Regions from separate parts of the Shinella sp. GW821-FHT10F02 genome, predicted to be linked through region 2. Evidence: predicted binding sites of a transcription regulator. Region 2 holds the regulator's gene; the other holds the start of a gene.
What was found. The regulator LexA, encoded in region 2, represses DNA repair genes until DNA is damaged. The targets are predictions, from matches to a motif close to TGTTCNNNNTGTGTTCNG.
Positions count from the first base shown of each region.

Region 1: AC1RWL_RS19425 (DNA polymerase IV) is a predicted target of LexA. The motif match lies at 2,128-2,145, and genes of this name have one in related genera.

Region 1 covers NZ_JBXASL010000006.1:151,560-158,873, reverse strand. Annotated here, with positions in the region: gene AC1RWL_RS19440 (PleD family two-component system response regulator) at 1-1,194, opposite strand, end outside; gene AC1RWL_RS19435 (response regulator) at 1,211-1,582, opposite strand; gene AC1RWL_RS19430 (DUF3572 domain-containing protein) at 1,724-2,023, shown strand; gene AC1RWL_RS19425 (DNA polymerase IV) at 2,149-3,495, shown strand; gene AC1RWL_RS19420 (L,D-transpeptidase family protein) at 3,626-4,939, shown strand; gene AC1RWL_RS19415 (tetratricopeptide repeat protein) at 4,997-5,926, opposite strand; gene AC1RWL_RS19410 (TetR/AcrR family transcriptional regulator) at 6,065-6,637, opposite strand; gene AC1RWL_RS19405 (RidA family protein) at 6,812-7,210, shown strand; gene dnaE (DNA polymerase III subunit alpha) at 7,211-7,314, opposite strand, start outside.
Region 2 covers NZ_JBXASL010000003.1:596,698-604,998, forward strand. Annotated here, with positions in the region: gene lpxB (lipid-A-disaccharide synthase) at 1-942, shown strand, start outside; gene gltA (citrate synthase) at 974-2,263, opposite strand; gene AC1RWL_RS12660 (ComEC/Rec2 family competence protein) at 2,572-5,040, shown strand; gene lexA (transcriptional repressor LexA) at 5,021-5,740, opposite strand; gene AC1RWL_RS12670 (molybdopterin molybdotransferase MoeA) at 5,850-7,073, opposite strand; gene moaC (cyclic pyranopterin monophosphate synthase MoaC) at 7,073-7,567, opposite strand; gene trpC (indole-3-glycerol phosphate synthase TrpC) at 7,567-8,301, opposite strand, start outside.

The sequences.
Region 1 (7,314 bases), on a different contig from region 2:
GCGCTCGACGATCGTGCGAAGGCGTTCCGCCACGCCCGCCGCCATCTCGGCCGACGTGTCGGGCATCACCAAAACGAACTCCTCGCCGCCGTATCGGCAGGCAAGATCGGCGCCGCGCACGGCGGAGCGCACGCGGTTGGCGAATTCGCGCAGCACGGCATCGCCGGCATCGTGGCCATAGGTATCGTTGACGAGCTTGAAGCGGTCGATATCGGTGATGCAGACCGAAAGCGGGCGGCCGCGCGCCGTGGCGCGGTCGATCAACAGCTTCATGTGGTTGTCGAGGTAGCGGCGGTTGTGCAGGCCCGTGAGGCCGTCCGTCACGGCCAGCTCGATCGTCTGGCGCACACTAGCGCGCAGGCGGTCGTTGCAGCGCTTGCGGCGGATCTGGGTGAGGCTGCGGGCGATCAGCTCGTTCGGGTCGATCGGCCGCATCAGGTAGTCCGTCACGCCGAGATCGAGCGCGCGCACGATCAGGTCGTCATGGCCCTGCTCGGCGATCAGCAGGAGCGGCAGGAAGCGCGTGCGCTCCAGCGAGCGAAGCTGCGAGCAAAGGCGCAGCGGATCGTAGTCGTCGAAATTGGCGTTGACGATCACCAGTTCGTAATTGCTCTCGGCCGCCTGGAAGAGCGCCGCCTGCGGATCGGACGTGCAGGTGACATCGGCGATCGGTTTCAGCGCACGCGAAATGCGCTCCTGCGAGCTCGCGCGGCTGTCGACGAGCAGCACATCGCCTGCCTCGTCGCCCATGACGTTGTACAGCCCCTCCTCCATGGAGATGGCGCGGGCGGTCGCCGCGCGCATGCGCAGCTCGTCCGTCAGCGTCTTCAGCCGCACCAGGCTCTTCACCCGCGACATGAGCTGGAGGTCGTTGACCGGCTTGGTCAGGAAATCGTCGGCGCCGGCCTTCAGGCCGCGCACGCGGTCCGACGGCTGGTCGAGTGCCGTCACCATGACGACCGGGATATGCGACGTGCGCGGATTGGCCTTCAGCCGCTCGCAGACCTCGAAACCGTCGATGCCGGGCATCATGATGTCGAGCAGGATGAGATCGACCTGCGTGCGCTCGCAGATCGACAGCGCTTCGTAACCGTTGTCGGCCGTCAGCACGTCGAAATATTCCGCGAGCAGCCGCGCTTCGAGCAGCTTCACGTTGGCCGGAATGTCATCGACGACGAGGATGCGTGCTGTCATGGCCCTGGTCTCTACCTCATGCGTCGCCGAGATAGGTCTTGATGGTTTCGATGAATTTCGGAACGGAGATGGGTTTCGAGACGTAAGCCTCGCAGCCGCCCTGCCGGATGCGCTCCTCGTCGCCCTTCATCGCGAAGGCGGTAACGGCGATCACGGGGATGACATGCAGCTCGTCGTCCTCCTTCAGCCACTTGGTGACTTCGAGGCCAGAAACCTCCGGAAGCTGGATGTCCATCAGGATCAGGTCCGGGCGGTATTTGCGCGCGAGATCAAGGGCTTCCATGCCATTCCTGGTCTGGATGGTGGTGTAGCCGGACGCCTCGATGAGGTCCCGGAAGAGCTTCATGTTCAGCTCGTTGTCCTCGACAATCATCACTTGCTTGGGCATTGTGCGTCCCTGTTCCTCTCACCGGCCTTGCAACCCTCCGGAAGATCGATAAGTTGCGGCAAAGCCGAAATCACCCAGCCTGACCGTTGCCACGTTAGCGGCACTTGGTTGATTAAAAGGTAAATTTCCCAAGGGAAAACGATGAAAAGCCAAAAAGATACACCCGCGACGGCGGAGGCGGAAGCAACCGCTGTCGCCATCCTCGGCTGGATCGCCGGCGAGCCGGAATTGCTCTCGCGTTTCCTCGCGCTGACTGGCGTCGCGCCCACGGAAGTGCGCAACGCCATCAACGATCCCGGCTTTCTCGCCGGCCTCGTCGATTTCCTGATGGGACACGAGCCGACGCTGCTCGACTTCAGCGCGGCGACGGGCATCACGCCGGAGACGGTCGTGCGCGCCCACGCGATCCTCTCCGGACCATATGGCGACACCGATTTCTGAGGGAATAAACCGGGTGTGCGACACCGCGCGTCCAGCCTGTGCGTCGTCATGCTTTCAGCCCCGGTTCCTCTTGAGACTCGCCAACTTACGCAGTAATGTCGCGATGTTCAACATTTGTTCCATTCATGAGCACCGCCGCACAGCGTTTTCCGGGCTTCTGTCGTGACTGCCTTTCCGGGCAGCCGGCCGATCTGCGCCGTTGCCGCGCCTGCGGCAGCCCCCGTCTCGTCTATCATGACGAACTTTACGACCTGACGCTCGCCCATATCGACTGCGACGCCTTCTATGCCTCGATCGAGAAACGCGACAATCCGGAGCTTGCCGACAAGCCGGTGATCATCGGCGGCGGCAAACGCGGCGTCGTCTCGACCGCCTGCTACGTCGCGCGCATCCACGGCGTGCGATCGGCCATGCCGATGTTCAAGGCGCTGGAGGCCTGCCCGAACGCCGTCGTCATCAGCCCCAACATGGAGAAATATGTGCGGGTCGGGCGCGAGGTGCGCACCATGATGCAGGAGCTGACGCCACTCGTGCAGCCGCTTTCCATCGACGAGGCCTTCCTGGAATTGCGCGGCACGGAGCGCCTGCACCACGATCCGCCGGCCCGGGTGCTCGCGCGCTTTGCCGAGCGCGTCGAGAAGGAGATCGGCATCACCATCTCGATCGGCCTCTCCTACTGCAAGTTCCTCGCCAAGGTCGCCTCGGACATGCGCAAGCCGCGCGGCTTTTCCGTCATCGGCGAGGCAGAGGCGCTCGACTTCCTGCGGGACAAGTCCGTGCGCCTGATCTGGGGCGTCGGCAAGGCCTTTGCCGAGACGCTGGAGCGCGACGGCATCCGCACCGTCGGCCAGCTCCAGACAATGGAGGAAACCGACCTGATGCGCCGCTATGGCGTCATGGGCAAGCGCCTCTTCAATCTGTCGCGCGGACAGGACGACCGCGAGGTTCATCCGAACGACGCCGCCAAGAGCGTTTCGGCCGAGACCACCTTCTTCGACGACATTGCGGGTTATGACGAACTCGTCACGCATCTGCGCCGCCTGAGCGAGAAGGTCGCCTCGCGGCTCCGGAAATCCGGCATTGCCGGCTATACGGTCGTGCTCAAACTGAAGACCGCCGATTTCAAGGGCCGCACGCGCAACCGCAAGCTCGAAGACCCGACCATGCTCGCCGACCGGATTTTCCGCACGGGCCTCGACTTGCTGCGCAAGGAAGTGGACGGCACGAAGTACCGGCTGATCGGCATCGGCGTCACCGAGCTTGCCGATCCCGGCCGCGCGGACCCGCCGGATCTCGTCGATCCCGCCGCCAGCCGCCGTGCTGCGGCGGAAGCCGCGATGAACACGCTGCGCGACAAGTTCGGCAAGGCGAGCGTCGAAACCGGCTATACGTTCGGCAAATCCGGCCCCGAACGCTTTCACGAAAAGTTGACCTTCAAATCCGCCGCGAAAACCGACACCCCCACCGAATAAATCCCGAAGAACCAGCGTTCTGCATTGCATCGGGTTGGCACAGATCGGGGGATCGCCAGCTGCATCAAGCCTTCTTTAAACTGGATGCACTAAGCTCCCCTTCGGTTTGTATTGCGTACGGATGGGTTACATGAAGTTTCGCCTCGCTACTGGCATGAGCATATTGGGCCTGATGCTGAGCTGCGCCACGGCGCTCGGCGGAACGCTCGAAGGTCCCCTCCAGATCATGGTGTCGAAGGACCTGCAGGAACTGAAGATCTATGATGGCGGCGTGATCGTCGCCACATCGCGCGTCTCCACCGGCAAGGCCGGCCATTCGACGCCGACCGGCATCTTCTCCATCCTGGAAAAGAAGCGCACGCACTTTTCCAACCTCTATGACAGCGCGCCGATGCCCTTCATGCAGCGGCTGACCTGGTCCGGCATCGCGCTGCACGCCTCCAACAGCGTGCCCTCCTACCCCGCCTCGCATGGCTGCGTGCGCCTGCCGAACGATTTCGCCAAGACGCTGTTCAGCGTCACGCGGCGCGGCGGCCATGTGTTGATCACCGACCGCGAGATCGCCCCGCAGCGCATCGTGCATGCCACACTCTTCAAGCCCGTCGTCGTCGTGCCGGATACGCCGCTCCTGTCGGAAGCAGGCCTACGCCCGTCGCTCATCGAGGCCGGCAACAAGAGCGTCGAGGTGGCGATGACCGATCCGAAGCCGGAGATCGTCACGCCCATCGTGCAGAAGACCGAGCAGGACCCGATCCGCATCCTCGTCACGCGGCGCGGCGAGCGTGAAATGCTGGTGGATCTCCAGCGGCTGCTGACCTCGCTCGGCTACGACGCCGGCATTCCGGACGGCCTGCACGGCAAGCAGACCGTCACCGCCATCCGCGCCTTCCAGCTCGCTGAGGGCCTGACGGAAGACGGCGTGATCTCGCCGGAGCTGGTCGCCGCCGTCTACGCCAAGGCCGGCAAGGGCACGCCGCCGAACGGCCAGATCCTCGTGCGCCAGAAATTCAAGCCGCTGATCGAGGAGCCGATCACCATCCGCAATCCGGAAATCGCGCTCGGCACCCATTTCCTCATCGCCCGCGAGGTCGATGCCGACAAGGGCAAGGCGGAATGGTACGGCGTGAGCATGGACAACCAGCTCCCGCAGGGCACGCTGAAACGCCTTGGCATCACCACCGAGGTCGACGCTGCCGCGCCTGACGCGCTGACGAAAACCCTTGACCGCCTCGACATTCCGGAAGACATGCGCAACCGCATTTCCGGCCTGATGGGCGAAGGCGCTTCGCTGTCGATCTCCGACACGGGCCTCGGCCCCGAAACCGGCGACGGCACGGACTTCATCACGGTCACCCGCAAGGTGCAGAAGGCGGATGCCTCGATCGTGCAGGGCGGCAAGAAGAAGAAAAAGAAGAAGGTCTCGTCGGTCACCGTCGTCAACTAACCCGCGACGCCTGCCACCGCGTAGGGCCACCGGGAACCGGTGGCTCTTTTCGGGCGATTATTCGCCGAGGCGCTTCAACAGTTCCTCATAATCGCCTTCGGCCGTCGCCAGCCACGCTGTGTCGCCAGCGGCGCGCAGGCGCTCGATCCTGCTTTGCATGAAGGATTTGGCATCGTCCATGCGGCCGAGTTCGTAGGCGAGCACGCCGCGCTGGAACAGCATGTCCTGTATGGTTTCGAGGTCGTCCTCGGCCTCTGCGATCTCCAGGACGCGGATGAGGTATGGCTCCGCCTCCTGCTTGCGGCCCATGGCATGCAGATTTTGCGCGAGGTTCGTGAGCACGGTTTTCAGCTTCGGATGGCTCTTGCCGAAAAGCCGCTCGCCGCGCGACAGCACATCCTTGTTGAGTGCCAGCGCTTCCTCGTAGCGCGTCGCCTCGTGCAATTGGAAGGCCCGCTTCTCCCGCACGCCGGCGCGCTGATCATCGCTATATCCGGGGTAGACGTCGGCAAGCAGTGCCGCCTTGCCATATTGCTCGGCGGAAAGCGCGTGGCTGGCGCTGTTGCCGGGAATTGTCGCATAGGCGCCCAGCAGTTCCGCATGAACATAGCGGTCCATCAGCCGCCGGCCAAGCGGACGATCATCACCCTCGCTCAAGGTTGCCAGTTCCTCCAGGGCCGCAATGCCGTCTTCATAGCCGAGAAGCGCCGAGCGTACCGTGACGCGGCCCATCATGGAGAGGATCTCCCGCCGCTCATCGAGAAGCTCCCGCTTTTCACCGACATAGCTGCGGAGCGCCTTCAGTTCGGCCATGGCATCCGTGCCGCTGAACTGGACCTCTTCATCGTCGAGCCGACTGCTCATCAAGGCAACCCGTTCGCGCAGCTGGGCATCATCGGTCGGCGCGCCCAGCGCCTCGATGGTGATGGTGGTGCGATCGGCCATGGCGATGGACGGGAGGCCGGCGACGGCGAACAGGCAGCACAAGACAGCAGTTCGTAATCGCATCCGTTTCCCCGGCTGCCTGTTCGTCGGCAACAGGTCAGGAATTTGTGGCCCGGACCCCGAAGGTCAAGGGTGGGCCTGCCGCTTCCACGCCCGTAAACAAAAATTTCACAAACGTCGTCAGGCCGGCCGGGCGAGAAGGCCCGTCGCGAGAGCCTTGAACGCTTCGACCGCTTTGGGAAGCACCGCCTTCGGCTCGTCGCTCGCCGCGATCCAAAGCGCAGCGTTGAACGCCATGCTGCTGAGGAGACGGGCGGCGGCCTCGCCGTTCACGGGCTTGAGCATGCCCTCCCCGATCAGCTTTTCCACTTTCGCCTGCGTGACTTGCAGGCATTCGCTCTGGCTCGGCCACTGCGAGGGATCTCCCAGCACGGCGGGCCCGTCGAGTAGCACGATGCGCTGCACCTCGGGATCGAGCGCCATCTCGATATAGGCCGCCCCTTCCGCAAGCAGGCCACCCCAATCGTCTCCCGTGCGCTCCCCGATCTCCTTGGCGCGCATCGCCATGTCGGAATCGATCTGATGGACGACCGCGGCCAAAAGCCCGCGCTTGTCTCCGAAAATGTTGTAGAGAGCGCCCCGCGTCAGCCCGACATCGGCGGTCAATTCGTCCATGGAGGCGGCGGAATAGCCCTTCTTGCCGAAGGCACGGCGCGCGGCACCGATCAGCTTGACGCGGTTTTCCTCCATCATCTCGATGCGCCGATTCACGATTTCATCCTTATTTTTGATATACGGACCGTATATGAACTTGACATCGGCGCCATGCGCGCCAAATTTCATATACGCAACGTATGCGAAATTACAGCGGCTGTGAAGCGACACTGCTCTGCCCAGCCGCCCTCACAAAGAGAAAGAGAGACCGAAGTGACCCAACGCGAAGCAATTTATCCGGCTGGCCGGCACGCCCTCTATGACGAACATGAATATTCGGCGGCCATCAAATCCGGCGATCTCCTGTTCGTTTCCGGACAGGTCGGCAGCCGGGCAGACGGCACGCCCGAACCCGATTTCGCACAGCAAGTGCGCCTTGCCTTCGAAAACCTCAAGGCCACGCTGGCGGCAGCGGGCGCCACGCTTGACGACATCGTCGACGTGACGTCGTTCCACACGGATCCCGAAAAGCAGTTCGATACGATCCTGGCCATCAAGCACGAGGTCTTCAACACGAAGCCCTACCCGAACTGGACCGCCATCGGCGTCAACTGGCTTGCCGGTTTCGACTTCGAGATCAAGGTCATCGCCCGCATCCCGACGGCGAAATAACTAGACCAGCTCCACATCCAGCACGCCCGGTGCGGAGCGCATGGCGGCAGCGATTTCGGGGGAGATGCGGAAACGCTCGTTGAGCTCGACCTCGATTTCGCGCT
Region 2 (8,301 bases):
CGCATCCGCCAGACGGCGGAGGCCATCATCGCCGCGCGCCCGGACGTGCTCGTCATCATCGACAGCCCGGATTTCACCCACCGCGTCGCGCGCCGCGTGCGCAAGGCGCTGCCGGACCTGCCGGTCGTCAACTATGTCTGCCCGAGTGTGTGGGCCTGGAAGGAAGAGCGCGCGCCGCGCATGCGCGCCTATGTCGACCATGTGCTCGCGCTGCTGCCTTTCGAGCCGGCCGTGATGGCGCGCCTCGGCGGCCCCGCAACCACCTATGTCGGCCATCGGCTGATCGGCGATCCCGATATCCAGCGCGTGCGCGCTGCAAGGCTCGCCCGGCCGGAGCGAAGCGTACCCGTCTGCCTGCTGCTTCCCGGCTCGCGCAGCACCGAGATCAGCCGCCTGCTGCCGGCCTTCGGCGAGGCCGCCCGGGAGCTGACCGCCCGCAGGCCTGGCACGCGTTTCCTGCTGCCGACCCTGCCACGGCAGGAGGCGCTCGTGCGCAAGCTGACGGCCGACTGGCCGGTGAAGCCGCAGATCACACTCTCCACCGCCGAAAAATGGCAGGCCTTTGCCGAGGCCGATGCCGCGATTGCGGCGTCCGGCACGGTCATCCTGGAGCTGGCGCTCGCCCGCGTGCCGGTCATCTCCACCTATCGGCTCGACTGGCTGGCGAACCTCTATCTCGGCCGGATCCGGGTCTGGACCGCGGCGATCCCCAATATCATTGCCGACTATGCCGTCGTGCCGGAATACCTGAACGACATGGTGCGCCCCGGTGCGCTCACGCGCTGGTTCGAGCGGCTTTCCGCCGACACGATCGAGCGCCGCGCCATGCTGGAGGGATATGACCTCGTCTACGAGCGCATGCAGACCGAGCGCCCGCCCGGCGAGACCGGCGCGGCCGTCATCCTCGATCTCCTCGCAACAAAAAAGCCCGGTCGAAACTGACCGGGCTTTTTCATGTCGTTCTGCCGAAAAATCAGCGCTTGGAAACCGGCAGGTAATCGCGCTTCGGTTCGCCGATATAGAGCTGGCGCGGGCGGCCGATGCGCTGTTCCGGGTCTTCGATCATCTCGTTCCACTGGGCGATCCAGCCGACCGTGCGGGCGAGCGCGAAAAGCACGGTGAACATGGTGGTGGGGAAGCCCAGCGCCTTCAGCGTGATGCCGGAGTAGAAGTCGATGTTCGGATAGAGCTTCTTCTCGATGAAGTATTCGTCGGTCAGCGCGATGCGCTCGAGTTCCATCGCGACTTCCAGCATCGGATCGTCCTTGATGCCGAGCTCGCCGAGAACCTCGTGCGTCGTCTTCTGCATGATGCGCGCGCGCGGGTCGTAGTTCTTGTAGACGCGGTGGCCGAAGCCCATCAGGCGGAACGGATCGTTCTTGTCCTTGGCCTTGGCGACATATTCCGGAATGCGTTCGACCGAGCCGATTTCGGCCAGCATGTTGAGCGCCGCTTCGTTGGCGCCGCCGTGCGCCGGGCCCCAGAGGCAGGCGATGCCGGCCGCGATGCAGGCGAACGGGTTGGCGCCCGAAGAGCCTGCGAGGCGAACGGTCGAGGTCGAGGCATTCTGCTCATGGTCGGCATGCAGGATGAAGATGCGGTCCATGGCCCGGGCCAGAACCGGGTTCACCACATAGTCCTCGCAGGGCACGGCAAAACACATGCGCAGGAAGTTCGACGCGTAGTCGAGGTCGTTCTTCGGGTAAACGAAGGGCTGGCCGATATGGTACTTGTAGGCCATGGCGGCGATTGTCGGCATCTTGGCGATCATGCGCAGCGAGGCGACCATGCGCTGGTGCGGATCGGTGATGTCGGTCGAGTCGTGGTAGAAGGCCGACAGCGCGCCGACGCAGCCGCACATGACGGCCATCGGATGCGCATCGCGGCGGAAGCCGGTGAAGAAGCGGCTCATCTGTTCGTGCACCATGGTGTGGTGCGTGACGCGGTAGTCGAAGTCGTCCTTCTGGGTCTTGGTCGGCAGTTCGCCGTACAACAGAAGGTAGCAGACTTCGAGGAAGTCGCCGTGTTCGGCAAGCTGTTCGATCGGGTAGCCGCGGTGCAGGAGCACGCCTTCGTCGCCGTCGATATAGGTGATCTTCGATTCGCACGAGGCGGTGGAGGTGAAGCCGGGATCGTAGGTGAAGGCGCCGGTATTCTTGTACAGCGTGCCGATGTCGATCACATCGGGACCGATCGTGCCGGATCGCGTCGGCAGCTCGACCGACTTGCCACCGAACGATACATCCGCGATTGTTCCTGTCATAACGATCCTCCGTTGTTTCAAATGGTGGCACAGTTTCGTGCCGCAACCATGAACATGCTCGTTTTGCTAGCCCATTTACGATGCGCTGCCAAGCGATACCAAAGGCAAATTGTGCATTGCGATAACGGGCTTTCCGGCAACGCAATATCTACCCTTTCCGGCAAGTTGCAAGCAACTTCTGAGGGTGGTTTTCACGTTGCGGAGGGCGCATGCTTTCTGTTTGGCTTAGTATTAATTCACCCTACTTTTGATTGAAGATTCTCGCGCCGGGTTGCATAATCGCCAGGGGAACCGGTGGGGCCGAGTGCATGGCCAGGATCGACATCGCGGAGAAGCAGGCGGCGCGCGAGGCAGAGGCCTGGGGCGTCGCGCCGGCTGGCGATTCGCTGCCGATACCGGCTTTGCCCGCGCGCCGTCGCAGGGCCACGCTTGCCGCCTATGCGCGCGCCGTCGGCCGGTTTCGAGAAAGCCTTGCCGGCCAGAGAATTGATGCCGCCTTCGCCGAGGAGCGGGCGCACGGCCACTTCTTCCTGTTCGTGCCGGTCTTCCTTGGCATCGGCGCCGCCCTGTGGTTTGCCGCCGCTACCGATCCGCCAATTTATGCCCTGCTGCTTCTCGCCTGCGTTACGTTCTGGCCCGCCTGGCGGCTGCGGCACCGGGAGGACTGGGTGGCGCTCGCCGCGGGTGCCGCTTTTCTCGTTCCCGTGGGCATGCTGCTTGCAGCCATGGAAAGCGCCCGGCTCGATACTGTCATCCTGGATACGCCGGTCACCACGGAAATCAGTGGTCGGGTACTGTCGCGTGAAAGCGACGAGCGCGGGGCGATCCGCTACCGTATCGCACTGGAGGCGACGCGCGATCCGGTGCTGAAGCGCCCGCCCGGCATCGTCACGCTGCTTGCCCGCAGCCGTCATGAACCGATCGCGATCGGCGCGGGCATAACGGGGCGCGCGCGCCTCGGGCCGCCGTCCGGCCCGGCCTTGGCCGGCCTCAACGATTTCGCCTTCGATGCCTATTTCGCCGGCACCGGCGCCGTCGGCTATTTTTACAGCGCGCCCAAAGGTGTTGTGACCGGCGAGGCGGGGCTGGAAGGGCGGATCAGGCAGGAGATCGCGCGCTGGCGCAACAACCTGACCGAGCATATTCGGGGGCGCATCGGCGGCGATGCCGGGGCGATCGCCGCGGCACTGGTAACGGCGGAACAGCGGGCGATCGGCGCGGACACGGTCGAGGCGCTGCGGCAGGCGGGGCTTGCCCATGTATTGGCCATTTCCGGGCTTAACATGGTGCTCGCCGCCGGCACCTTTCTCGTCGGTGCGCGCATGCTGATGGCGCTGATTCCGGGCTTTTCCGAGCGCTATCCGGCCAAGAAGATTGCCGCCGTCGGCGCGCTCATCATGGTGACGCTCTATATTCTCGTCTCGGGCGGCGCGCTCTCTGCCGTGCGATCGTGGATCATGATCTGCGTCATGCTTGTGGCCGTGCTCTTCGGGCGATCGGCCATCAGCCTGCGCAATGTCGCGCTCTCGGCGATCCTCATCCTGCTGGTGACACCATCCGCCGTCACCAATCCCGGCTTCCAGATGTCCTATGCGGCAACGCTCGGGCTTGTCGCGGGCTACGCGGCCTGGCGCGAGCGGCCGATGCGGCGGGAAAGCCGGGGAGGGCCGTTGCAACTGTTCGGCGGTTCGCTCGGCCGTTTCTTCGGCGGGCTCATGCTCTCCTCGCTGATCGGTGGTTTTTCCACGCTGATCTATTCCATCGGCCACTTTCACCGCATTCCCGCCTATGGCCTCGCCGGCAATCTTCTGGCGATGCCGGTGATCAGCACGATCGTCATGCCCTTCGGCCTCATCGCCGTGCTGCTGATGCCGTTCGGCCTCGACGCCATTCCCTTCGCGATCATGGGCAAGGGCATCGAATGGATGATCGCGCTTTCGACCTGGGTCGCGAGCTGGAAAGGCGAAATCGTCACCGGTCAGATTCCGCAGTCCGCCTTCCTGCTGGTCGGCCTCGGCGGCGGCCTGGCCTGCATTTTGCGCACCCGGCTGCGCCATGCCGGCACGCTGCTCGTCGCGCTTGGCATCATCATCGCCTGCTGGCCGGACGAACGCCGTGCGCCGGAAGTGCTGGTCTCGGAAGACGGCCGCCTCGTGGCGATCCGGCGCGGCGACACCGTTGCGACCAACCGCGCAAGGCCGCCGGATTTCATTTATGCGCAATGGCGGCGCGCGCTACGGCTCGGCGATCTCGTCAAGCCGGAGATGCGCAAGAGCGAAGGCCTGACGGTAGAAGATGCCGCCGCACCCGCTGAAGGAACTGAAAAGCAGAGGAAACCGCGCCACAAGGCGGATCGGCAGAGGGCGAAGGCCGCCATGGTATCCGCCCTGGAGGCGGCGGGAAAGGGTACGGGCTTCATCTGCGAAACAAAGGCATTCTGCGCCGCGGTTTCGCCGAGCGGCTGGCGGATCGTCACGCTGGAAGACCTCGCCTTCCTCGGAACCGCCTGCGATGCCGCCGACCTCGTCGTCGTGTCCCAGGCCCTGCGGCTGGAAACATGCCGCTCCGGTGCCCGGCTGATGACGGCTCGCCATCTGCGGCGTACTGGCGCCCTGGAAATCCAGCCCGGCGCCGAAAAGGCCGCTCCACCGCTTTCCGAAGCCGAGATCACATCCGCCGTCGAAACCCTCGACCGGCCCTGGTCCCGCCACCGCACCTATGATTGGCGCAGCGGCACCTTCGAGGCCGAGACGGCGCTCAATGATAGCGGCGAATGAGGCCGACGAGCTTGCCTTGAATCTTCACGCGGTCCGGGCCGAAGATGCGGGTCTCGTAGGCCGGGTTTGCGGCTTCGAGCGCGATGGAGGCGCCCTTGCGGCGGAAGCGCTTCAGCGTCGCCTCCTCGTCGTCGACGAGCGCCACGATGATCTCGCCCGGATTGGCGGTGGTGGCGTTGCGGATGATCACCGTGTCGCCGTCGAGGATGCCGGCCTCGATCATCGAGTCGCCCTTGACCTCCAGGGCATAATGATCGCCGTTGCCGACCATCTCGGCCGGTACCATGATTTCATGGGTGTTGTTCTGGATGGCGGAGATCGGCACGCCGGCGGCGATGCGTCCCATGACCGGTACCGAGACCGAAGACGACATGTCCGCCTGCGGCGTGCGCTGCACGGGGGCGGCCGGCACCGGCTGCTTGCCGCGGCTGCCCTCAATGACGGCCGGCGAAAAACCACGACGCGGCTGGAGGCTTGGCGAATAGGCTTCGGGAAGCTTGATCACTTCCAGCGCCCGCGCCCGGTTGGGCAGGCGGCGAATGAAGCCGCGCTCTTCCAGCGCGGTGATGAGGCGGTGGATGCCGGACTTGGACGCGAGATCGAGCGCATCCTTCATCTCGTCGAAGGAGGGAGGAATACCGGACTCCTTCATCCGTTCATGAATGAACAGGAGAAGTTCCTGTTGTTTCCGCGTGAGCATGGCCCCTCCACCGAGAATCTTGAAACAATCCAGAATCGTGAAACAAATCCAGAACAGACACTATCTGTTCCATATGTGTTCCGCAAGGCCTTGGAAATAATAATATTGTTCAGGCGGAGGGTTCGCGCAGGAGGAGTACTTCGCAGGGATCGCCTTCGGGCACGGCCGGGGCGTGCGGCGGGCGGATGAGCAGGCCTTCCGATTCGGCGAAGACCTTCATCATCGAGGAATCCTGCTTGCCGAAGGGTGTCACGTACAGGTCGCCGGCCGGTCCCCGGACGATGCGGGCGCGGACATAGTCCTGCCGCTGGTCGTTTTCCTTGAGCGGCACGGCGGCGATGGCCGGGTGCCGGCGGTTTTTTGCGGGCAGGCGGGCGAGGCGGCGCACCAACGGCTCCAGGAAGAGCAGCGAGCAGACGAGGCTGGAGACCGGGTTGCCGGGGAGGCCCAGCACCTGGATATCTCCCAGCCGGCCGACCATCAGCGGTTTCCCCGGGCGCATGGCGATGCGCCAGAAATCGAGCTCCATGCCGGCCTCGCCGAGCACCGGCTGCACGAGGTCGAAATCGCCGACGGAGGCGCCGCCGAGCGTCACGAGCACGTCGATATCAAGCGCCAGCGCGTTGCGCACGGCCTCCAGGATCGCCTGCTTGTCGTCGCCGACGATGCCGAGGTCGATCACCTCCGCGCCGGCCACCCGCGCGAGCGCCGAGACGCCGTAGGTGTTGGAGGCGATGATCTGGCTGGCGCCGGGCGGCGTTCCGGGCGGGACGAGCTCGTCGCCGGTCGCAAGCACCGCGATGCGGGGGCGGGCGTAGACGACAAGTGTCGAGTGGTTCATCGCGGCGGCGACGGTCAGGCGGCCGGCGTCGAGCACCGCCCCGGCCTTCAGCACGGTCTCGCCTTCGGAAAAATCCTGCCCGCGCGGGCGCACATGCCGGCCTTTCGGCGTGAGGAAGGTCGTGCGGATACGGCCGTCACCCAGCTTTTCCGCGTCTTCCTGAAGAAGCACGGTATCGGCGAAGGAGGGCAAGGGCGCGCCGGTGAAAATGCGCACGGCCTCGCCGGGGCCAGCGGAGCCTTCGAAAGCATGGCCGGCGGAGGAGAGGCCGACGACCTTGAGGACGGCGCCGAGTGTCGCGATGTCCGCATGGCGGACGGCGTAGCCGTCCATGGCGGAATTGGTGAAGGGCGGCTGGGTCAGGCGCGCGGCGATGTCTTCGGCGAGAACGCGGCCTTGCGCGTCATGCAGGGAAACCGTCTCCGTCCGCTGTGTCGGCTTGGCCCGGGAAAGCAGGCGGTCGAGGGCGTCGGCGACGGGCAGGAGCGACATCAGGCGTTTGCCCGCTTGTAATCGCCGGAGCGGCCGCCGGATTTTTCGACGAGCCGGATGCCGCCGATCTCCATTTCGCGGTCGGCGGCTTTCGCCATGTCGTAGATGGTGAGGCAGGCGACGCTGACGGCGGTGAGCGCCTCCATTTCCACGCCGGTGCGGCCGGTGAGCTTCGCCATGGCCTCGACGCGCAGGCCGGGCAGCGCGCGGTCTTCGCGGATTTCGACGGCGACCTTGGTCAGCATCAGCGGGTGGCAGAGCGGAATGAGGCTCGACGTCTGCTTGGCGGCCATGATGCCGGCAAGGCGGGCCGTGCCGATCACGTCGCCCTTCTTGGCGTCGCCCTTGAGGATCAGGTCGAGCGTCGCAGGCGCCATGCGGATGAAACCTTCGGCAACGGCGATACGCACCGTTTCCGCCTTGTCGCCGACATCCACCATGTTGGCTTCGCCGGAGGCATCGATATGGGTCAGCATGGCGGCCTTTTCGGCCATCATTCGGCCGCCAGCATGCCGGCGGAGCCGGTCAGCAATTCGCGGGTGGCGGCGGCCACGTCGTCCTTGCGCATCAGGCTCTCGCCGACGAGGAAGGTGGAGATGCCCACCTCGGCGAGGCGTTCACAATCCGCATGGGTGAAGATGCCGCTTTCGCCGACGAGCAGGCGGTCGTCGGGCACCATGCCGGCGAGCTTTTCCGACACCGCGAGGTCGACCTCGAAGGTGCGCAGGTTGCGGTTGTTGATGCCGACGAGCTTGGATTTCAGCCTGAGCGCCCGTTCCATTTCCGGCTCGTCATGCACTTCGATCAGCACGTCCATGCCGAGCGCAAAGGCGGCGTCCTCCAGCATCTTCGCATCGTCGTCGCTGAGCGAGGCCATGATGATGAGGATGCAGTCAGCGCCCCAGGCGCGGGCTTCCAGCACCTGGTAGCTGTCGAACATGAAATCCTTGCGCAGCGCCGGCAGCGCGCAGGCCTGGCGCGCGGCGGTGAGGAATTCGGGTGCGCCCTGGAAGCTCGGCGTGTCCGTCAGCACCGAGAGGCAGGCGGCGCCCCCGGCCTCATAGGCCTTGGCGAGCGCCGGCGGATCGAAATCCGGGCGGATGAGGCCTTTGGAGGGACTTGCCTTCTTGATTTCGGCGATCAGGCCGAAATTGCCGGCGGCTTTTCTGGCCTTGAGGCTGGCGAAGAAGCCGCGCGGCGGCTCCTGGTCGCGGATCTGGGCGCGAAG